DNA from 3 places in the Bradyrhizobium sp. CCBAU 51753 genome. Region 2 is predicted to be linked to each of the others. Evidence: predicted binding sites of a transcription regulator. Region 2 holds the regulator's gene; each other region holds the start of a gene.

Region 1 (7,676 bases), 1.8 Mb from region 2:
CGCTGACGATGAACGCCGATCTCGGCATTTCGCCCTATATCTTCGGGCTTGGCGCCGGCGTGTTCTTCCTCGGCTATTTCGTCTGCGAGATCCCGAGTAATCTGGTGATGGCGAAAGTCGGTGCGCGGCGCTGGATTTCGCGCATCATGATTTCCTGGGGCGTGATCGCGATGGCGCTGGTGCAGGGACCTGCGAGCTTCATCGTCATCCGCTTTCTGCTTGGAGCGGCCGAGGCCGGCTTCTTCCCGGGCGTGATCCTGTACCTGACCTACTGGTTTCCGCAGCAATATCGCGCGCGCATGATCGCCGCGTTCATCGTCGCAGTGCCGGTGTCGCTCGCGCTCGGCGGACCGGTCTCGACGGCGATCCTGCAGATGGACGGGGTTGCCGGCCTGAAGGGATGGCAGTGGCTGTTCATCCTCGAAGGGTTGCCGACCATTCTGGTCGGCCTGGTCTTCCTGAAAGTGATGCCCGACCGGCCGGGCGAAGCAAAATGGCTCAGCAGCGAGGAGCGGGTCTGGCTGCAGAATGCGCTCGACAGCGAAGCGCGCGCGGTCGCCGGGGCGCATGGGCTCAGCCTGCTGCAATCGCTCGCCGACATGCGCGTGCTGGCGCTCGCATTCATCTGGTTCGCCAACACCACCGCCAATCTCGGCCTCGCATTCTTCCTGCCCCAGATCCTGAAGGGGCTCGGCCTGACCGACATGCAGACCGGGATCACGACCTCGATCCCCTACATCTTCGGCACGCTTGGCATCATCGCGTTCGGCTTCATCTCCGATCGTTACAATGAACGCCGATGGACCCTTTGCGCGGCGCTCGTGCTTACGGCCGTCGGATTGACGGCGGCCGGCGCAATGTCCGGATCGCTGCTCGCCGTGGCCGTCATGGCGGTTGCCGCCGTCGGCATCTACGGCGCAAAACCGCCGTTCTGGCCGCTGCCGTCGACCTTCCTTGTCGGCAACGCTGCGGCCGCCGGCATCGCGTTGATCAATGCGACCGGCAATCTCGGCGGCTTCGTCGGGCCCTATGCGATCGGCTGGATTCGCGATGCAACACACAGCTATCAGGCCGGGCTCTACCTCCTCGCCGCACTGTCGTTCGTCGCCGCGGTGCTTGTACCGGTCGTCGTCAATCCGCGTTTCCTCAAGGTCGCGACGCCGACGTCCGGACTGAAGCGGGCCTGAGCCGGCCCGCACATGCCTCGCCGAAAGGAGCACTATCCATGACCATCAGCATCGCGCGCATCGAGGCGTTCCTGTTTCGCGCCGAGGTAAAGGAGCCCGTCAAGACCTCGTTCGGCAGCATTCCAAGGCGCAGCGTTCTGCTGTTGCGCGTCGAGGATACCGATGGCGCGTATGGTTGGGGCGAAATCTGGTGCAACTTCCCGCCCTACAGCGCCGACAACAAGATGCGGTTGCTCGAAACCGTGATCTGTCCCGCAGCGCTGGCTTCAACCTATCTCGATCCGTCGGACGCCTGGCACACGCTGACGGCGCGGACTCATCGCTGGGCCCTTCAAGGCGCCGAGCCCGGCCCGTTTGCGGCGTGCCTCGGCGGGCTCGACCTCGCGCTGTGGGACCTCGCTGCACGGCGCGCGGGGAAATCGCTGCGCGCCATGCTCGCCGGCACCGCCGTGCGCGATAGGGTGCCGGCCTATGCCAGCGGCCTCAATCCGGACACCGCCGCCGAGACGGTGGCGCGCTGCCGCGACGCCGGGTTTCGCGCCTTCAAGGTCAAGGTCGCGTTCGGCACCGAGACCGATACGGCTGTCGTCTCGACCATCACGCGCGACCTGCGGAGCGGCGAGCGGCTGATGGTGGATGCGAACCAGGGCTGGGATCTAGCCGAGGCCCGGCGCGCGGTGCCGAGGCTCGGCGCATTCGGCCTTGGCTGGATTGAGGAGCCACTGGCGGCGGACCGGCCCGCAGCCGAATGGGCCGAGCTGGCGCTGCTATCGCCAGTGCCGCTGGCAGGTGGCGAGAATGTCATGGGTTACGAAGCCTTCGCGGGTCTGATCGCGAACGGCCATCACGGTGTGGTTCAGCCTGACATGTTGAAATGGGGTGGCGTCACCGGTGCCTACGCGGTCGGCCGGCGCGCGGTGCAGACGGGACGGTCCTACTGCCCGCATTGGCTCGGCAGCGGCGTCGGCCTGCTTGCAGCGGCCCAAGTGCTTGCGGCGGTGGGCGGTCCCGGCCTGCTCGAGCACGATGTGATGGAGAATCCCTTGCGTGAGGCGCTGGCGCAGCCCTTCCCCCGCGTCCGGGATGGTCTCTTCCCGCTGCCTGACGGACCAGGATTGGGGGCGGAGCCCGACCTCGCGGCTGCGGCCGACTGGCTTGTCACACGGCAGGAATACGGCGCGCCGCGATCCTAGAGGCAGGGCGCGCGAAGTCATTGCGCAGAAAACGCGCCCGGCGGCACCGGGCGCGTTTGGCTTTCACGGAACGCGATGCGTTACTCGGTCGAGTACTTGAACTCGGGCATTGCCTTCAGCTCGTCCTTGGTCGCGTTGAAGACGGCGTGATCGGGATACCAGGGGTTCGGCTTCGACGCCGTTGCCGGGGCCGCGCCGGTGGTCGTCGACGTCTTGCTGGTGCCGCCGGCACCGCCGGGGCTGCCGGTGTTCGACGCGCTGGACCCGGTGTAGGCGACCGGTTCGGTCGAGAACTTCACCTTGTCGATCGGCACGGCGACCAGATGCTCGCCGACGCCAAGAAAGCCGCCGACGCCGATCACCACCGCCTTGATGGCCCCGCCCTTGTCCATCAAGAGATCGTTGATCGAGCCGACGCTCTCGTTCTTGTCGTTGTACACGCTGAGACCGACGACCTTGGATGCGCGCCAGTCGCCCTTATACGAGGTCGATGAGGCGGCTGTCGTGCTCGCCGGAGGCGATGTGGTGCTCGCGGCCGGAGGCGACATCTCATTCTTGTCGCTCTTGGTGTCGGTCGGCGTCTGCGCGAACGCAACGGTTGCAAGCAGCGCAGTGCCGGCGACGCCGGCCATGATAGATCTGACTAACATGTTGGCTCTCCTCAGTTCGCAAAATCGATACATGGAGAACCCGTAATCTTGGCAAGCGTTCCTACGGGAACCTGCGATCAAAGGCCACTCCAGCACGGAGGAACGCTTCGACGCGACGCAACAGCCTTCGCGGAAGCGAAGCCGCCGACGACTCAACTAACGGCCGTAGCCCTCAAGCGTTGCATTCATCACCGACGGCGTTGTGCAAATTCAGCGTGTCCCGCAAGTTTTTTGCCCGCCCGGCCCGCCTGACAGTCATCGGACTGTCAGAGAACTGCGACATGAGGAACAGGAGGTAACAGGTGCTGCGTTGGAGATGGAGGGCTGGCTATGATGCACACTGGTTCGCTGCGGAAACGACGCGTTGGCGCGATGCTGCTCGCGACCGCGGCTTTGGCGGTCCTCCCGGCCTCGATGGCGTCAGCGCAAGCCGGCTCGGCGCCGGCCGGCGCAAAACCGTTCCTGACCCTCGATGGCAAGCAGCCCTTGGTCATCGGGCATCGCGGCGTGCCGGGGCTGGTGCCTGAAGAGACCGAGGCCTCGTATGACCTGGCCGCGGCGCTGGGCACCGATTCACTCGAAGAGGACCTGCACCTGACCAAGGACTGCGTCCTGGTGGCGCGTCACAATCCGTGGCTGGGCGACAATACCAACATTGCCGAGGTGGCGAAGACCAACCCTGTGGTTGCGGCCCGCAAGCGCACGCCACCGGGCGTCCGCGTCAAGGTGAAATGGCCGCAAACTCCCACCAGCGGACCGGCTGACTATCCCACCGATCTCGTCGATCCGGCGGACCCCAAATCGGTGCTGAAGGCGCTGATCGTCGACGGCGAAGACCACACCAATGACTGGTCGATCACCGATTTCACCATGGCTGAGCTGAAGGAGTGGATCGCCGGCACCACCTATGATGCGGCCAATGAACGGCCGAGGGTGTTCAACGGCAAGCTGCCGGTCATCAGTTTCCAGGACGTCATCGACATCGCCAAGGCCAAGAGCAAGGAGACCGGACGCAGCATCTCGGTCTATCCGGAGACCAAGAATCCGACGTGGAATAATGCCCAGGCGATCGCCAATGGCTGCGGCGCGCCTGGCAGCCGCCCGCTCGAGGATGCCCTGATCAAGATCATCAAGGACAACGGCCTCAACGCCAAGGACGCGCCCATCATCGTCCAGAGCTTCGAGCCCGGCAGCCTGAAATACATGCGCAGTCAGGGCCTTCAGACGCGGCAGGTCCAGCTCATCGACGGCAACGGCGTCGACTTCAAGACCGGCAAGGTGCTGCTCAACAACATCACCACCTCACGTCCGTATGACTGGACGATTGCGGGCGACCCGCGCCAGTACGATGCGATGCTGACGCCCGAGGGCCTGGCGGAGATCAAGACCTATGCCGACGGCATCGGTCCGTGGAAGGCGTATATCGTCCCCTACAAGATCTCGCCGTGGAAGGACAGCAACGCCGACGGCACGCCCTACAAGGGATCGACACCGGAGGCCACGACGCAGGAGGCAACCAGCGTCATCGCCGACGCGCACAAGCTCGGCCTGTTCGTGCATGTCTTCACGTTCCGCAACGAGAAGAAATACCTGGCTGCCGACTATCGCGCCGATCCCAGCCTGGAGTATCTGAAGTTCTTCCGTCTCGGCGTCGATGGTGTCTTTACCGATTTCACGCACACCGGCGTTGCCGCCCGCGCCGCCTATCTGCGCGAGCTTGGCTGGCGAGGCGACTAGAGCATGATCCGGAAAAGTGTGAAGCGGTTTTTCCGAAAAGATCATGCTCAAACAAAGAGCTAAAGGGCGATGACAATTCGATCCGATCTCATCGCGCTTTAGGTTGAATCAGAAGCCGCCCCAATAGGGCGGTACGCCGTAGAAGCGATGCAACTCGGCTTCCTGCGAACGGTCGCCCCAATCGAAATCCTTGTCGGCGCGGAACGACGGCGCGCGCTTCAGCTCGTCATCCTCGATGTCGAGCTCGTAGGCCTCGAACTTCGGGTTGTAGTGCAGCTTGCCCCATGGCAGCGGAATCAGGTTGGTTCCGATGCCGAGGAAGCCGCCGAAGCTGAGCACGGCGTACGACACCTTGCCGGAAATCTTGTCGATCATCAGCCGCTCGATATGGCCGATCATGTCGCCGTTGGGCCGCCGCACCGCGGTCCCCTCGACGCGATCGCTTGCAATGAGTTGATGCGGTCTGGTCTGGACCTCGACAGCCATCTCACCCTCCACAGCCTGAAAAACAGTCAACGCCTCGCCGGGCATGCGGGTTCCGCCGGGATACGACAGCCGCCCTTCCCCTTTGCCTTGCACGGCCGCCGAGGCGGACTGCAGATTGGGCCAGTTCTTTCGCCATTTCAATGCACTACGCTTGATGACACAACGCTAACTTTTCACCCTGGCGGCGACCTGCTACCTCCGAATGCCGGGCAAGATTTCAGACATACACTGAAACAAAATTCCTCAGCCGCTTTCCCCGAATCACGGACAAAAGGTCGGTATGACCCAGGCCACGCCCAACATCCTTGTCGTTGAGGACGATCGCGAGACGCGGACCCTCATCGCAAAATATCTCCGCACCAATTCCTGTCACGTCACCACCGCCTCCGACGGCCGCGAAATGGCGAAGGCCATGACCGACCACCGGATCGACCTCCTGGTGCTCGACGTCATGCTGCCGGGCGAGGACGGACTCAGCCTGTGCCGCAAGGTGCGCGCTGAATCGCAGACGCCGATCATCATGCTGACCGCGCGCGGTGAGGACGTCGACCGCATCCTCGGCCTCGAGATGGGCGCCGACGACTATCTGGCAAAGCCGTTCAACCCGCGCGAGCTGCTGGCGCGGATCAACGCGGTGCTGCGCCGCCAGGTCGCCGCGCGCAACGCCAGCGCGATCGAGGGCGCCACCGTGCTGACCTTCCTCGGCTGGAAGATCGACATCCGCCTGCGCGAGCTGCGCAACCCCGAAGGCGCCCGCGTCGCGATGACCAGCGCCGAGTTCGACCTGCTGCGCACCTTCTGCGAGCGGCCCGGCCGCGTGCTGTCGCGCGACAGCCTGCTCGATCTGACCCAGGGCCGCAGCTCCGGCTCGTTCGAGCGCTCGATCGACGTGCTGGTCAGCCGCATCCGCCGCAAGATCGAGCCCGACCCGCAGGAGGCCACCATGATCAAGACGGTGCGCTCCGGCGGCTACGTGTTCACGCCGAGGGTGGAGGCCATTCCCACCGCGAGCAACTGACCATGAAGCTGCTGAGTGTGCTGAGTCTGCGGAGGATCGGCGCACAGATGGCGGCGCTGGTGGTGGTATCGATCGTCGCGCTGCATCTGATCATCACCGCAATCTTTCTGATCCACCGCCCGGACCAGCCCGAACCGCCGGATCGCTGGCACAACCAGCTTGCGGCCGCAACGCAGCTCCTGGGACGCGCCCCGCTATCGGAGCGGCCGCGGCTCGCTGCCGACATCACGCGCGCCTTCCCGCAGCTTGCGATCAGCGACCTGCCGGACGAGACCGTCCCGATGACCGATCCCGATACGCAGAGCCTGCACGCGCTGCGCCGGCTCGGCGCCGGCTATCGCGTCTTCCTGCTGCCGCGCGACGCCGGCGTCACGCCGCATGAGGGCGAGGTCCGTCGCGTCGCGATCCGCCTGCCCGACGGCGACATGATCGCCGCCAACCTGATGCCGGATCTGCACCTGCGGCCGTTCTGGGGCGGACCGTGGATGATGACGGTGCTGTTCGCCGTCATCTGCGTCACCCTGCTCAGCCTGTGGGCAGCATGGGCGCTGACCGCACCACTGTCGTCCTTCGTCAAGGCCGCCGAGACCTTTAGCCTGAACGGCGCCGCGGCGCCGCTGCCCGAGCGTGGCCCGGAGGAAATCCGCTCGCTCGCCAAGGCGCTGAACCGGATGCGCGAGCGCATCACCGCGCTGATCGACGACCGCACCAAGATGCTAGCTGCGATCAGCCACGATCTGCGCACGCCGATCACGCGGATGCGGCTGCGCGCCGAATTCATCGAGGACGAGACCCATCGCCTGCGCATGCTGCGCGATCTCGACCAGATGCGCTCGATGCTGGAATCGGTGCTGTCGTTCCTGCGCAACGACCGCAAGCTCGAGGACATGACGCTGGTCGACATCGCGAGCACGCTGCACCTCGTCACCGACCAGTTCGCCGACATGGGCCACAAGGTGACCTATGAAGGCCCGCAGCACGCGATGGCGACCGCGCGGCCCGCCGACCTGAATCGCAGCATCACCAATCTGGTGGAGAACGCGGTCCGCTTCGGCGGCGATGTCGCGGTCCGCCTCGCCGTTGGGCGCGACCTGCTCACCATCGACATCGAGGACGACGGCCCGGGTATTTCGGATGCGCACAAGGCGAGCGTGCTGGAGCCGTTCGTGCGCGGCGACCAGGCGCGCAACATGGACGAGGCCGAGGGCTTTGGCCTTGGACTGTCGATCGCCAATGCAATCGTGCTCGCGCATGGCGGCACGCTGTCGCTGCACGACCGCAAGCCGCACGGGCTCGTGGTCCGCATCCAACTGCCGGCGCGCCAGCAGCCGCAGCTCGACCAGCCGCCGCAGAAATCCGCGGCCTGATCAGGCGATCGAGTGCGGGCGAGCGGAGTTCGGATGTG
Region 2 (7,676 bases):
AAACAAAAACGTGCCGCCTTGCGGGCAGCACGTGCGGGGCATTCTATGCTGCGCCCGGTCCGTGTCAATCGCCACGAAGTGGCCTTCCTGCAATGCGAAACGCATGCAATCCGGAGTATTCCGGAGCAGTGGAAAAGCCTGATTGCAAGGCTTAAATGTTGGGAACATGTGGACGCGCTGCCGCGGACTCTTGCGCCAGAGTCACGCCATATTGTAGCGTTTGGCCTGTCGGGTACGACATCTCGTGCGGCAGTACTGGACCCTCTTAGTAGCCATTTGTTCTGCGTGAACGTTCGGGCGCAACAGCACGCCCGGCGAGGGCTAAGGGATTCTGACCGCGGGGATTTTGACAGATTTGGCTCGCAGCGCCGCTCCCATCACCGGCCGGCGCACCGCGAAAGGAAGAATGCGATGACGGTATTGACCTGGTCCGACGATCGCGTCGAGCAGCTGAAGAAGCTCTGGGAGAGTGGCCTCTCCGCCAGCCAGATCGCGGCGGAACTCGGCAATGTGACGCGAAACGCCGTGATCGGCAAAGTCCATCGGCTCGGCCTGTCCGGCCGCGCCAAGGCGCCCTCCACCGCCGCGCCGCGGCAGCGCAAGGCCCGTCCCGCCCAGCACATGATGCGGGTGGCGCGCCCGGTCTCGCGCGGCAACACCGCGCTGGCGCAGGCTTTCGAGGTCGAACTCGAGCCGGATCCGATCGCCTACGACAACGTGGTGCCGATGAGCCAGCGGCTGTCGCTGCTGGAGCTGAACGAGGCCACCTGCCATTGGCCGGTCGGCGATCCCTCGAGCCCGGAATTCTTCTTCTGCGGCGGCAAGGCGCTCACCGGCCTGCCCTATTGCGCGCACCACTCGCGCGTCGCTTACCAGCCCGCCGGCGATCGCCGCCGGCCGTCGAACAAGCCGCAGCTCAAATAGGCCGACGACGAAACCAGCGACGACGTCAAAAAAGAAATCCCCGCGAAGGCGGGGATTTTTTTGTTGCAGCGGTCGGACCGGGCCTTACGGCTGCGGCTCGGCCTTGGCAAAACGGTCGTCGAGGGCGTAGCCGGCGCCGCGCACGGTGCGGATCGGATCCTGCTCGCGGCCCGGATTGAGCAGCTTGCGCAGGCGGCCGATATGCACGTCAACGGTCCGCTCGTCGATATAGATGTCGCGGCCCCAGACGCTGTCGAGCAGCTGCTCGCGGCTGAACACGCGGCCGGGATGCTCGAGGAAGAATTCGAGCAGCCGATATTCGGTCGGGCCGAGATCGATCGGGCGGCCGGAGCGCGCAACGCGGCGCTTCTCTCGGTCGAGCTCGATGTCGCCATAGGTCAGCACGGTGGCGAGCCGCTCGGGGCTGGCGCGGCGCAGCAGGCCCTTCACCCGCGCCAGGAGCTCCGGCACCGAGAACGGCTTGACGATATAATCGTCGGCGCCGGTGGCCAGCCCACGCACCCGCTCGCTCTCCTCGCCGCGCGCGGTCAGCATGATGATCGGCAGCTGCTTGGTCTCGGGACGTGCCCGCAAGCGGCGGCAGAGCTCGATGCCGGACAGGCCCGGCAGCATCCAGTCGAGCACCACGAGATCGGGAACGCGCTCCTTGAGGCGGGTGTCGGCATCGTCGCCGCGCCCGACCGTTTCGACATCGTAGCCTTCCGCGTCGAGGTTGTAGCGCAACAGCGTTGTCAGCGCTTCCTCGTCTTCGACTACCAGAATGCGTGCGCTCATCGGTCTAAGTTCTCTCTATCTTGATCCGTTGCCCAGACGCAAAACCGAAACGCTCATCGTCCTGATGAGCACGATCTTGTCGGAAAACCGGTACCCACTTTTCCGGATCGTGCTTCAGTTACCCGGCACCGTGGTCGCAAAGTTGGTCATGTCGCCCTTCGGGCGCTTGTCGGTGATTTGCTGGCCCTCGATCATGTAGAACACGGTCTCGGCGATGTTGGTGGCGTGGTCGCCGATCCGCTCGATATTCTTGGCGCAGAACATCAGGTGGATGCAGAACGAGATGTTGCGCGGATCTTCCATCATGTAGGTGAGCAGCTCGCGGAACAGCGAGGTGCAGATCGCGTCGACCTCCTCGTCGCCCTTCCAGACGTTCATCGCCGCCGGCAAATCGTGCGCGGCGTAGGCGTCGAGCACCGACTTGACCTGCGACAGCACGAGGTCGGTCATGTGCTCGAGGCCGCGGATCAGCTTCAGCGGCTGGAAATCGCTCTCCAGCGCCGCGACGCGCTTGCCCATGTTCTTGGCGAGGTCGCCGATCCGCTCGAGGTCGGTGGCCACCCGCATCGCGCTGACGATCTCGCGCAGGTCGATCGCCATCGGCTGGCGCCGCGCGATCGTCAGCACCGCGCGCTCTTCGATGACGCGCTGCAGGCTGTCGATCTCGATGTCGGCGGCGACCACGCGCTTGCCGAGCGCGACGTCGCGGCGGATCAGCGCATCGACCGACTCGGTGATCATGCGCTCGACCAGGCCGCCCATCTCGGCGACCAGGCGGGTCAACTCCTGCAGGTCGCTGTCGAATGCCTTGGCGGTATGTTCAGAAGCCATCGCTTGTCTCCTTCGATCATAATCCCAAGAGGATCACGATCTCATGCCTTCATTTCAGCCTGATCTCGGCGGGAAACCATCCCCGCTTTTTTCCGATCAGGCGTTAGCCGAACCGACCGGTGATGTAGTCCTGGGTGCGCCGATCGCTCGGCGAGGTGAAGATCTTGTTGGTGTCGTCGAACTCGATCAACTCGCCGAGATACATGAAGGCGGTCTTGTCGGAGACGCGCGCCGCCTGCTGCATGTTGTGGGTCACGATCGCGATCGTGTAGTCCTCGGACAGTTCCTGGATCAGCTCCTCGACCTTGGCGGTCGAGATCGGATCGAGCGCCGAGCACGGCTCGTCGAACAGGATCACCTCGGGCCGCACCGCCACCGTGCGCGCGATGCACAGGCGCTGCTGCTGGCCGCCGGAGAGCGACAGGCCGGAGGCGTTCAGCTTGTCCTTGACCTCGTTCCACAGCGCGCCGCCGCGCAGCGCCTTCTCGACCCGGCCGTCCATCTCCGACTTCGAGATCTTCTCGTAAAGGCGGATGCCGAAGGCGATGTTCTCATAGATCGTCATCGGGAACGGCGTCGGCTTCTGGAACACCATGCCGACCCGCGCCCGCAGCAGGTTGAGGTCGAGCTTGGCGTCGAGGATGTTGGTCTGGTCCAGCATCAGCTGGCCGACCGCGCGCTGGCCCGGATAGAGATCATACATCCGGTTGAAGATGCGCAGCAAGGTCGACTTGCCGCAGCCCGACGGGCCGATGAACGCCGTGACGCGGTTGGTGCCGAGCGTCAGGTTGATGTTCTTCAGCGCGTGGTGCTCGCCATAATAGAAGTTGAGGTTGCGCGCCGTAACCTTCGGCGCGGCTTCCGGCAGCGGCGCCTGGGGAACGTGGCCGGCGGCGGTGGTCGAAATCGAAAGCTCGGTCATTTTGCGGCCCTTTCGGCACCAAGGATACGCGCGCCGATATTCAGCGCGAGCACGGTAAAGGTGATCAGCAGTGCGCCGCTCCAGGCCAACTCTTTCCAGTAGGCGTAGGGGCTTTGCACGAAGTTGTTGATGGTCACCGGCAGGTTGGCCATCGTCTTGTTCAGGCTCAGGCTGAAGAACTGGTTCGACAGCGCGGTGAACAGCAGCGGCGCGGTCTCGCCGGCGACGCGGGCGGTCGCCAGCAGCACGCCGGTGATCAGACCCGACCGGGCGGCACGGTAGGCGATCCGCTTGATCACCAGCGAGCGCGGCAGGCCGAGCGCGCTTGCCGCCTCGCGCAGCGGATTGGGCACCAGCAGCAGCATGTCCTCGGTGGTGCGCAGCACGACCGGGATGACGATGACGGCGAGCGCGAGCGCGCCGGCGATCGCCGAGAAGCCGCGCATCGGCACCACCACCGCGCCGTAGATGAACAGGCCGATGATGATCGAGGGGGCGCTGAGCAGGATGTCGTTGATGAAGCGGATCACCGAGGTCAGCTTGTCATGCTTGCCGTATTCGGCAAGGTAGGTGCCGGCGAACAGGCCGAGCGGCGCGCCGATGCCGACCCCGATCACGGTCATGATGACCGAGCCGACGATGGCGTTGAGCAGGCCGCCTTCGGTCGAGCCGGGCGGCGGCGTGTTCTGGGTGAACAACTGCACGCTGAGGCCGGCGATGCCGTTGTAGAGCAGCGTCAGCAGGATCAGGGCCAGCCAGGTGACGCCGAACGCGGCGGCAGCGAAGCAGAGCGCGCGGATGATGATGTCGTTGCGGCGGCGGGATTTGTAGATCGGGTTCATGGCGTCACTTCCCCGCCTTGTTCTCAAGCCGCATCAGCATCAGACGCGCCGCGGCGAGCACGAAGAAGGTCAATACGAACAGCAGCAGGCCGAGCAGGATCAGGCCGGACTGATGCAGCCCGTCGCTCTCGGCGAATTCGCTGGCGATCGCCGCCGAGATCGTGGTGCCCGGCGCGAAGATCGACGATGAGATGCGGAACGAGTTGCCGATGATGAAGGTCACCGCCATGGTCTCGCCGAGCGCGCGGCCGAGCGCCAGCATGATGCCGCCGATCACGCCGACCCGGGTGTAGGGGATCACCACGTTCTTGACGACTTCCCAGGTGGTGCAGCCCATGCCGTAGGCGGCCTCCTTGAGCACCGGCGGCACGGTCTTGAACACGTCGACCGAGATCGCGGTGATGAAGGGCAGCACCATGATCGCCAGGATCAGCGCCGCATTGAACAGGCTGAGATAGGACGGCGGGCCGGCGAAGATCGCGCCCAGCACCGGCACGCCCTCGAAGATCCGGATCATGAACGGCTGGAAGGTGTTGGCGAGGAACGGGCCCAGCACGAAGAAGCCCCACATGCCGTAGATGATCGAGGGGATGCCGGCGAGCAGTTCGACCGCGATGCCGATCGGGCGGCGCAGCCACTGCGGGCACAGCTCGGTGAGGAACACCGCAATGCCGATGCCGACCGGAATAGCGATCATCATCGCGATCACCGAGGTGATCAGCGTGCCGTAGATCGGACCGAGCGCGCCGAGCACCGGCGGATCGGCCGAGGGCGCCCAGCGCTGCGTGAACAGGAAGGCGAAGCCGTATTCCCGCATCGCCGGCCAGGCGCCGACGATCAGCGACAGAATAATGCCGCCGAGGATCAGGAGGACCGAGATCGCCGAGATACGGGTGATCCAGTAGAAGGTGGCATCACCGAGCTTGAACGCACTGAGAGCCTTGGCGCGATCATACGGACCGGCAGCTTCCATCACATCGCCCTGAACAGCCATGTCTGCCACGCCTATCCCCTCTCTACTATGTGAAAGCAACGCAAACCGGTACGCCCCCGAAGCGATCTTCACCGACGCTTTTGGGCCGGGCGTCATTCCGGCTGCGCCCCGAAGGACGCGCGAGCCCAAGCTCCATGGTTTTATGGGTCGTGACGGAGCAGGCTCTTGGCACTTCAACCTGTGCCGCCGTTGGGCGGCACAGGCCTCATTCGAAACGTTGCGACTTAGCTCTTGATGTCCGCGGCCCAGGTCTTCTCGATCAGCTTGACGACCGAGTCCGGCATCGGGATGTAGTCGAGCTCTTCAGCCGCCTTGTCGCCCTTCTCGAAAGCGTACTTGAAGAACTTGAGGGCTTCCTGCGAGGCCGCCTTGTCGGTCGCATCCTTGTGCATCAGGATGAAGGTCGCCGCGGTGATCGGCCAGGAGGCATCGCCCGGCTGGTCGGTCAGGATCACGTAGTAGCCGGGAGCCTTGGCCCAGTCGGCGTTCGCGGCAGCGGCCTGGAAGGCTTCCATGGTCGGCTGCACGGTCTTGCCGGCCTTGTTGACCAGCGCGGCATAGGTCAGCTTGTTCTGCTTGGCGTAGGCGTACTCGACATAGCCGATCGCGTTCTTGGTCTGGCTGATATTGCCGGCGACGCCTTCGTTACCCTTGGCGCCAACGCCGACCGGCCATTCGACCGCGGTGCCGGAACCGACCTTGGACTTCCAGTCGGCGTTCGATTTGGAGAGATAGTCGGTGAAGTTGAAGGTGGTGCCCGAACCATCCGAGCGGCGCACGACGGTGATGGCGTCGGCCGGCAGCTTGAGCTTCGGATTGAGCTTGGCGATCGACTCGTCGTTCCACTTGGTGACCTTGCCGAGATAGATGTTGCCGAGCACTTCGCCCGACAGGACCAGCTCGCCCGGCTTGATGCCTTCGAGGTTCACGACCGGAACGATCGCGCCCATCACCATCGGCCACTGAACGAGGCCGTCCTTCTCGAGCTGCTCGGCCTTGAGCGGCGCGTCGGTGGCGCCGAAGGTCACGGTCTTGGCCTGGATCTGCTTGATGCCGGCGCCGGAGCCGATCGACTGATAGTTCAGACCGTTGCCGGTCTCCTTCTTGTAAGCGTCAGCCCACTTCGAATAGATCGGGAACGGAAACGTCGCGCCCGCGCCGGTAATATCGGCAGCGAAGGCCGACGTCGAAGCGGCGACCATGCCGGCAGCGACGATTGCTTTGATGAAATTCATGGGGTCGTCTCCATCTTGTGAGCGAAGCGCCGAATGCGCCCGATCGCGCTCACGCCGGTCCATCTAGGAGCGGTCGGTGCTGGTTTTATAAAGGTTAGATGACAGTTGGATGACAGCGCCAAGCTGCTGAAAATGCTTAGCTTTGTGTCGGTACCAGGGTCTTCGGGCGAGGAAAACAGGCGGTAAAAGTGGCGCCGTTTTTCGGCACGCTTTCGATCAGAAGCCGCCCGCGATGACGGTTAAGAATATGTTTCACCAGCGATAATCCGAGGCCTGTTCCGCCCTGGTTGCGGCTGTCGCCGACGTCCACCCGGTAGAACCGCTCGGTCAGCCGCGGCAGGTGCTCCGGGGCGATGCCTGGGCCGAAATCCCGGACCATGACCCGGATTTCGGGCGACGGGTCCCCCGACGCCGCCTGGCTGAGCGACACTATGACGCGGCCGCCCGAGGCGCCGTATTTGAGCGCGTTCTCGATCAGGTTCTCGAACAGCCGCAGCAGCTCCTCGCGGTCGCCGGCGATCGCGACCGGCGCCTCCGGCAGGTCGACATCGATCTCGACCTGGCGCTCGGCGGCCAGCGCCTCGAGCCCGTCGACCACCTGGCGGATGATCGGCACGATATCGATCGAGGCCTCGGGCCGGACATGGGCCGAGAGCTCGACCCGCGACAGCGACAGCAGGTCGTCGATCAGCCGCGCCATGCGGGTGGCCTGGGTGTGCATGATGCCGAGGAAGCGCTCGCGCGCCCGCGCGTCCTCGCGCGCCGGCCCCTGCAGCGTGTCGATGAAGCCGGACAAAGCGGCGAGCGGCGTGCGCAATTCGTGGCTCGCATTGGCGACGAAGTCGGCGCGCATTTCCTCGACCCGGCGCAGCGGCGTCAGATCGTGGAAGGTCATCAGCATGCACTTGTCGGTGCCGCCGAACTGGGTCGGCACTGGCACCGGCGTGATCACCAGTTCCATCCAGCGATCGACCGGCACGTGATCGGTGTAGGTGGCGCGGCGCGGCTCGGCAGTCGCGATCGCCTCGCGCAGCGCTGTGATAATCTCCGGCGAACGCAGGGCAAATTGCGCAAGTTCGTTCTTGCGCAGTGCCGGCGCGAGCTCGGCGGCGGCGGCATTGAGGTGGATGACG
Region 3 (7,676 bases), 2.4 Mb from region 2:
CCGGATCTGCGACATCATCGATTCGCAGGCCAGCGCAATCGAGGCCGGCGCCGCACAGCTTTCGATGGACGACGCCAAGGCCGTGCTGGACGCTGCCTTCGCGGCGCTGGCGCGCCGGCTCGGCGAGTTCGATGCGGATAAGCCGGCCGCGGCCGAACCGGCGGTGGCCGAGGCTCCGGTCGCGGAAGCGCCCGCGGCAACTCCGGTAGCCGAAAGCGCTGCGCCTGAAGCAGCAGCGGTTGCCGAGCCGCCGCCCGCTGAGCCGGTCGCCGTAGCGCCGCAAGCGGAGGCCGCCGTACCCGCAACGCAACAGCCGAATGAAGCCGCATTGGCCCAGGCTGAGGCCGCGCTGGCCGAAGCCGAGGCGGCCGAGCTCGCCCGCGCCGCCGACGAAGCCGCCGCGGACGCGCATGACGAGGCCGTGCTCGACATCATCGCCACGGAAATGGGCGCCGCCGATCCGATCGACGAAGAGTTGATCGCCGAGGAGATGCGCGCCGCTGAGGCCGAGGCGATGGCGGCCGAACCTGAGATGGCAGCGCCGGAGCCTGAGCCTGTGCGGGTCACTGAGCCGGTGGTCGCGCCGCCGCCAGTTGCCGCCGCGCGGACCGTGCAAGCGCCGGTGCCTCCGCCGCCTCCGCACGCCGTCGTCGAAGCTGCGCCCGAGCCCGCAGAAATCTCGCTCGGCTCGACCATCATCGCGAACGGCCTGGTGAAGCGGCCGAGCCCTGCGGCCAACGATCCGCTGGCGCCGATCCGCCGCATGAGCCAGACCGAGAAGATCGCGTTCTTCTCGTGAGCTCGTCATTGCCGGGCTTGACCCGGCAATCCATCAAACGTGAAGCGCTTTTCTCATGATGGATGCGCGGGTCGAGCCCGCGCATGACGAGTTGAATATGCGATCGCCTCAGGCCACCAGCCTGGCAAACAGCTCGGCGTCGACATTGCCGCCCGAGAGCACGATGACGACGTTCTTGTCCTTGACGTCGATCCGTCCCGCCAGCAGCGCGGCGAGCCCGATCGCGCCGCCCGGCTCGACCACCAGCTTCAGCTCGCGATAGGCGAAGGCGACCGCTGCGCCGACCTCCTCGTCGGAGGCGGCGACGCCATTGGCCAAGAGCTTGCTGTTGATGGCGAAGGTGAGCTCGCCCGGCATCATCGCCATCAGCGCATCGCAGATGGTGCGGGCCGCGACCGGATGCGCCTCGCGGTGCCCGGCCTTGAGCGACAGCGCGTGATCGTCATAGCCCGCGGGCTCGGCGACGATCACCTGGGATTGCGGGAATTTCGCCTTCACTGCGGTGGCGACACCCGCGATCAAGCCGCCGCCGGAGGCCGGCGCCACCACGATGTCGGGGGTCAGCCCGAGCGCCGCCATGTCCTCGGCGATCTCGCGGCCGGCGGTGCCCTGCCCTGCGATCACGAAGGGATCGTCATAGGGCCGCACCAGGGTCGCGCCGCGCTTGCCGGCGATGCCGTTGGCGATCGCTTCGCGGTCGTCGCGGTCGCGGTCGTAGAGCACGACCTCGGCGCCATAGGATTTGGTGCGCTCGCGCTTTGTCAGCGGCGAGTCCGCAGGCATCACGATGGTCGCCTGCATGTTGAGGATTTTTGCCGCGGCCGCGACGCCCTGGGCATGGTTGCCCGAGGAGAACGCGACCACGCCGCCGCTCCGCTGCGCTTGCGGGATCGAGGCGAGCTTGTTGAAGGCGCCGCGGAACTTGAACGATCCGGTCCGCTGCAGCATCTCGGGTTTCAGGAAGACCTTGGTGCCGACCCGCTCGTTGAGAACGGGGAAGGTCAGCAGCGGCGTGCGCACCGCGAACGGCGCGACCACCCTTGCGGCGGCATCGATGTCCGCGGCAGCGACGGGTGGAATTTGGGCGTTGTCCGTCATCCGCGATTTCTATCGCGGCCGACGGCGGCCGGGCAAGACGCTTTAGCGTGAGGCTAGCGCGAGGTCGGCTGGCTGGCCGGCAGGGCCGCGAAATGACGGTTTTCGCCAACAAATTCGGCCGCCCTGTCCTTGTCATCCGGCAACACCGGCCGGACGTTCATGGCGCGGTCGATGAACACCCGGGCCGAGGCCTGCCAGGTGTGGAGCGCGGCGAAGTCGACACAGGCCTGCCGCGGGATGCTCAGCGCCTCCAGGCAGGCATGGCGCAGATCGTCGTCGAGCACGCCGACCGGCGCGGCGCCGATCACGTCGCGCGGGCCGGTGACCGGAAAAGCGGCGACCGGCAGACCGCTGGCCAGCGCCTCTAGCAGCACCAGACCAAAAGTGTCGGTGCGGCTCGGGAATACGAATACGTCGGCGGCCGCATAAATTTCGGCCAGCTCCTCGCCGTGGCGGGCGCCGAGGAACACGGCCTCGGGGTATTTGCGCTCCAGCGCTGCGCGCGCCGGGCCGTCGCCGACCACGACCTTGGTGCCGGGCAGATCGAGCTCGAGAAACGCCTCGAGATTTTTCTCGACCGCGACGCGGCCGACGCTGAGATAGACCGGCTGCGGCAAGCAGAGGTCGACATCGCGCGGATGGAACAGCGCGGTATCGACGCCGCGCGACCACAGCACCACGTTGCGGAAGCCGCGCTGGCGCAGCTCGCTGGCCAGCGCCGGCGTCGCCGCCATCACCGCCTGGCTCGGCCTGTGGAACCAGCGCAGCGCGCGCCACACCCAGGCCTCGGGGATCGGTGTCCGCGCCGAAACATATTCGGGGAAGCGGGTGTGGAAGCTCGTCGTGAACGGCAGGCCGCGCTTGCGGCAATAGCGGCGGACCGCGAGCCCGATCGGGCCTTCGGTCGCGATATGGATGCTGTCGGGCTTTGCGGCTTCGATCAGGCTGGTGACCTTGGCCTGGTACGGCAGCGCCAGGCGGAGATCGCGGTAGCTCGGCATCGCAAAGGTGCGGAACGAATCCGGCGTCAGGAAACTCACCTCGACGCCGAGCGATTTCGCCGCCTGCGCCATCATGGTCAGCGTGCGGACAACCCCGTTGACCTGGGGATGCCACGCATCGGTCGCGACCAGGATATGCGTCATGCAGCGCGTGCCGTGACCCGCGGAACCGGCACCGCACTGCGCACCGGATCGGTCCAGGTGATGATCTCGAAGCGGCCGTCCTCGTGCTCGGCGAGCGCGGTGCAGCTCTCCACCCAGTCGCCGCAGTTCATGTAGCGGATGCCATGCTCGTCATGAATGGTCGCGTAGTGGATGTGGCCGCAGATCACGCCGTCGCAGCCGTGGCGGCGCGCCTCGCCGGCCAGCGTCGCCTCGAACGCGCCGATATAGTTCACCGCCTTCTTGACCTTCAGCTTGGCCCATTGCGACAGCGACCAGTACGGCACGCCGAACATCTTGCGGAAGAAGTTGACGAAGCGATTCATCTGGATCGCGAAGTCGTAGGCCTTGTCGCCGAGATGGGCGAGCCAGCGCGCGTTCTGCACCACGAGATCGAAGATGTCGCCGTGGATCACCAGATAGCGCTTGCCATCGGCGCCGGTGTGGACGGTGTTCTCCACCACGTCGATACCGCCGAAATGCGTGCCGTAATATTTGCGCAGGAATTCGTCGTGGTTGCCCGGGACGTAGATCACCTTGGCGCCCTTGCGCGCCTTGCGCAGCATCTTCTGCACGAAATCGTTGTGGGTCTGCGGCCAGTACCAGTTCGACTTCAGCGCCCAGCCGTCGACGATATCACCAACGAGGTAGATCGTGTCGGCATCGTGAGAGCGGAGGAAGTCCAGCAGACGGTCGGCTTGCGAACCGCGGGCTCCGAGATGGACATCGGAGATAAACAAAGTGCGAAAGCGCCGCTCCGGGCTTTCTTCACTCAAGGAGTCACTTCCCATGCCGGTGCACCTAACAGATTCCTGTGACAAGGCGATGACGATCCCCGCGACCCGAGGCCTCACAATCAGTTAACGAGAATCAGTTGCACGCCCCTTCCCTGCGGATAACAGCGCCATGCGACAATCTGGCGACACGAGCGGCGCGAGTTGTGCGGAACACGGCGATGTGTTGCCGGTGTATCGCGGTGGAACAAGGTCTGTCCCCCTCGTCATTGCGAGGAGCGGCATCCGGGGTCTGCATCCGCGGCTGCAGCGGCCCCGGATTGCGCTGCGCTTCATCCGGGCTACGGCAGCTACGGGCTACGGCAGCTCAGTAATACTTGTGGAAATGATGCACGGGCGAGTGGCCGTGGCCGACGGCGAAGCGATCGGCCTCAGCGATCGCCTGCGTGATCCAGGCCTTGGCGTTGCGCACGGCGGTCTCCATGTCCTCGCCCCTGGCGAGCCCGGCCGCGATCGCCGAGGACAGCGAGCAGCCGGTGCCGTGCGTGTTGGATGTCGCGATCCGCGGCGCTGCCAGCGCGATGCTGCGATCGCCGTCGATCAGATAGTCGACGCTCTCGGCGCCATGGCCATGACCGCCCTTGACCAGCACCGCGCGGCATCCCGTCGTCGCCAGCAGACGCTTCGCCTGACGCTCGGCATCGGCCTCGCTCGCGGCGATCGGCTCGTTCAGCAGCGCCGCCGCCTCGGGCAGGTTCGGCGTGATCAACGACGCCAGCGGAAACAGCCTGGTCTTCAGCGCATCGACGGCCTCGGCCGCGAGCAGCCGGTCGCCCGAGGTCGCGACCATCACCGGGTCCAAGACAACGTGGCGCGGCGCCCAGCGCGTCAGCCCGTCGGCGATCGCCGCGATGGTCTCGACCTGCGCCACCATGCCGATCTTGACCGCGCCGACGGCAAGGTCGGAGAACACCGCATCAATCTGCGCGGTGACGAATGCGGCCGGCACCGCATGAATGCCGCTAACGCCCGTGGTATTCTGCGCCGTTAGCGCGGTGATGACGGAGGCGCCGTAGACGCCGAGCGCGGCAAAGCTCTTCAGGTCGGCCTGGATGCCGGCGCCGCCAGAGGAATCCGAGCCGGCAATGGTGAGCGCGACGGGCGTCATCGGAGGACACAAGGGGTTGATCGGAACGGGACCATGCCCTGTCCTAGCGCGCCGGCCGATTGGCGGCAAGTTCGCGTGGTTTTGCCGCGACTTGGGCGTGACTTGGCCGTGACTTGGGGCCTGAACCGGCCTTGCCACGGCGGCTGGTTTTTGGCCTATTGTCGGCAATTCCCCGGAGACAAAGCGATGGTTCCTTTCTTCGTCCAGATCAAGTGCAAGCTCGGCCAGTCCTACACCGTCGCCAACGCGCTGGCGGAGGCCGAGATTGCATCGGAGATCTATTCCACCGCGGGCAACTACGACCTCCTGGTCAAGTTCTACGTCGACAACGACACCGACATCGGCCACTTTATCAACGAGAAGGTGCAGGTGATCCCGGGCATCCAGGACACGCTCACGATCATCACCTTCAAGGCGTTCGGCGCGCGCTAGCTGCTGCTTCACCTCTCCCTATGGGAGAGGTGAAGCACTGCCGTTGCGCGATGACTTCAAGCCGATCATCGCGCCTAGGATTCCTTCTCCTTCTCCTTCTCCTTCTTCTTCGGCCGCGGCGGTCCTTCGACCGGCGGCAGCGACTTGATGTACTCGGCGATCGCCTCGCGATCGGTTGCCGGGAGCTGCGAGGTGTTGCGGATCACGCGCACCATCGCGCCGCCGGCGCTGTCGCCGTCCGGCGTCTGACCGGTCTCGAGGAAGTAGGAAATATCCTTCGCGCTCCAGTCCGACAGCCCCTTCTGGGTGATGTTGGGCACCCAGCCCTCGCCTTCCGGATTTGGTCCGCCGGCAAAGCGCTGCGCGCTGATGATGCCGCCGAGGAAATTGCGCGGGCTGTGACACTCGGCGCAATGGCCAAAGCTGCTGGCAAGATAGGCGCCGCGATTCCATTGCGCCGAGCGGCTCGCATCCGGCACGAACGGCTTGTCGTCCATGAACAGGAATTTCCAGACGCCGATATTGCGGCGGATGTTGAACGGAAACGGCACGTCGTGGTCGCGCACACGGCCGGTGACCGGAGCCAGGGTCTTCAGATAGGCAAACAGGTCACGCACATCGCTGACCCTGGCGTGCGTATAGGAGGTATAGGGAAACGCCGGGAAGAAATGCGTCCCCGCCGGCGAGGTGCCTTTCATCACGGCGGTGACGAAATCGGCCTCGCTCCAGCGGCCGATGCCGTCGTTCGGATCGGGCGAGATGTTCGGCGCGTAGAAGGTGCCGAACGGCGAGCCGATCGCGAGGCCGCCGCCAAGCTTCAAGCGGTCGTCCTGCTTCGGCACGGCATGGCAGGAGGAACATCCGCCTGCATTGAACGTTATGAGCCCGTTCGCGAGATCAGGCTGGTAAGCCGGCAGCGCGCTTGCTGCGACGGTCGCCGGGATGGTCACCCACCAGAACACGCCAAAGCCGGCAAGGCAGGCCAGGATGGCCAGAACAACAATTCGTCGCAGCATTCACCGATCCGTCGCTAGAGCGTTTTCCCGCGAAGTGGATACCGGTTCGCGTGAAGAAAACGCGTTAAAACAGGAATCTAGAGTTCGAAGCCTATCAACCCAGTATGGTGGCAAGCGGTCGCCTGCGCTCGCATCAAATTTCGCGCCTTCACGATGATTTTGGGAATAATTCCGCAAAGCCGCTGTTTGAAGACTGAAACCGTCCTGTGACGTCAAAGGGGAGAGAACCATGTCGAACAAGACCTTGCTTGCCACGTTGACGCTCGGCGCCGCGCTGGCGCTGGCCGGTCCCGCCTTCGCCCAGAAGTTCAAGGTGGCGCTGGACAGCAAGTCCGAGGTGCCGCCGAACAGCAGCGCGGCGACCGGTACCGCCGACATCGACTACGACGCCGCCAGCAAGAAGCTGAGCTGGAAGGTGACCTATTCTGGCCTCTCCGGCCCCGCCACCGCGGCGCATTTCCATGGCCCTGCCGAGAGCGGCAAGAATGCCGGCGTCGCGGTTGCGATCCCGAACGCAACGTCCAGCCCGGTCGAAGGCAGCGCGACGCTGACCGACGCGCAGGCCGCCGATCTCCTTGCCGGCAAGTACTATGTCAACATCCACACCGCGGCCAACCCGGGCGGCGAAATCCGCGGCCAAGTGATGAAGTAAGTGACGAAGTAAGTGACGAAGCAAGCGTGAAGTCATCGCAATAAGAAAAGGCCGACACAACGAAAAGGGCGGACGCTTCGCGGCGTCCGCCCTTTCTCGATGACCTCTCGCGACTTCGCGCGAGATGAATTCCGGCCTGCGTGAAGAACGCGCGATCAGCTCTTCTTGAGACGGTAGGTCTCGTGGCAGCCGCCGCACTGCTTGCCGATGACGCCCAGCTCGGCCTTCAGCGTATCGAGATCTTTGATCTTGCCCTTGGCGTCGGTGACGGCCTTGCCAAAGCTCGCCGCCTGCTGCGCGAAGCCGGCCTTGTCTTCCCAGATCTTTGGCGAGGGAGCGTAGTCACCGTCCAGCTTAGCGCCCTTGATACTCTCCGGGAACAACGTCGGAAGCTGCTTGGCGGTGTCATCGAATTGCGCCAGCGCCGCATCGACAGTCGCCTGGTCGTAGGGCTTCTCGCCCTTGACGATCGCCGCCAACGCGCCCGCATTCTTGCCATTGCCCTTCATCATGGCCTGGGTCTTCTTGACCTGATCCTGCTGTGCAACCACGGCACCGGCACTGAACGCGAGCACCGCTGCGACGACGACAATCCGCTTCATCGGCTAAATCCC

What was found. The regulator PhoB, encoded in region 2, activates phosphate uptake and scavenging genes when phosphate is short. The targets are predictions, from matches to a motif close to TGTCATNNANCTGTCAT.
Region 1: a site for PhoB is predicted at 3,284-3,300, ahead of XH93_RS31305 (glycerophosphodiester phosphodiesterase family protein). Genes of this name have one in related genera too.
Region 3: a site for PhoB is predicted at 3,875-3,891, ahead of XH93_RS28685 (UDP-2,3-diacylglucosamine diphosphatase). Genes of this name have one in related genera too.

What each region holds. Positions count from the first base shown of each region.
Region 1 is NZ_CP030037.1:6,834,415-6,842,090, forward strand. Features, by position in the region: gene XH93_RS31290 (MFS transporter) at 1-1,187, shown strand, start outside; gene XH93_RS31295 (mandelate racemase/muconate lactonizing enzyme family protein) at 1,226-2,380, shown strand; gene XH93_RS31300 (PRC-barrel domain-containing protein) at 2,461-3,030, opposite strand; gene XH93_RS31305 (glycerophosphodiester phosphodiesterase family protein) at 3,361-4,767, shown strand; gene XH93_RS31310 (PRC-barrel domain-containing protein) at 4,876-5,253, opposite strand; gene XH93_RS31315 (response regulator) at 5,534-6,271, shown strand; gene XH93_RS31320 (ATP-binding protein) at 6,274-7,638, shown strand.
Region 2 is NZ_CP030037.1:8,658,568-8,666,243, forward strand. Features, by position in the region: gene XH93_RS39815 (GcrA family cell cycle regulator) at 412-924, shown strand; gene phoB (phosphate regulon transcriptional regulator PhoB) at 1,009-1,719, opposite strand; gene phoU (phosphate signaling complex protein PhoU) at 1,834-2,550, opposite strand; gene pstB (phosphate ABC transporter ATP-binding protein PstB) at 2,654-3,472, opposite strand; gene pstA (phosphate ABC transporter permease PstA) at 3,469-4,314, opposite strand; gene pstC (phosphate ABC transporter permease subunit PstC) at 4,319-5,308, opposite strand; gene pstS (phosphate ABC transporter substrate-binding protein PstS) at 5,533-6,543, opposite strand; gene XH93_RS39850 (ATP-binding protein) at 6,680-7,676, opposite strand, start outside.
Region 3 is NZ_CP030037.1:6,238,930-6,246,605, forward strand. Features, by position in the region: gene XH93_RS28670 (hypothetical protein) at 1-799, shown strand, start outside; gene XH93_RS28675 (threonine/serine dehydratase) at 908-1,897, opposite strand; gene XH93_RS28680 (glycosyltransferase family 1 protein) at 1,951-3,042, opposite strand; gene XH93_RS28685 (UDP-2,3-diacylglucosamine diphosphatase) at 3,039-3,851, opposite strand; gene thiD (bifunctional hydroxymethylpyrimidine kinase/phosphomethylpyrimidine kinase) at 4,162-4,962, opposite strand; gene XH93_RS28695 (Lrp/AsnC ligand binding domain-containing protein) at 5,149-5,394, shown strand; gene XH93_RS28700 (cytochrome c) at 5,469-6,410, opposite strand; gene XH93_RS28705 (CHRD domain-containing protein) at 6,640-7,062, shown strand; gene XH93_RS28710 (cytochrome c) at 7,218-7,664, opposite strand.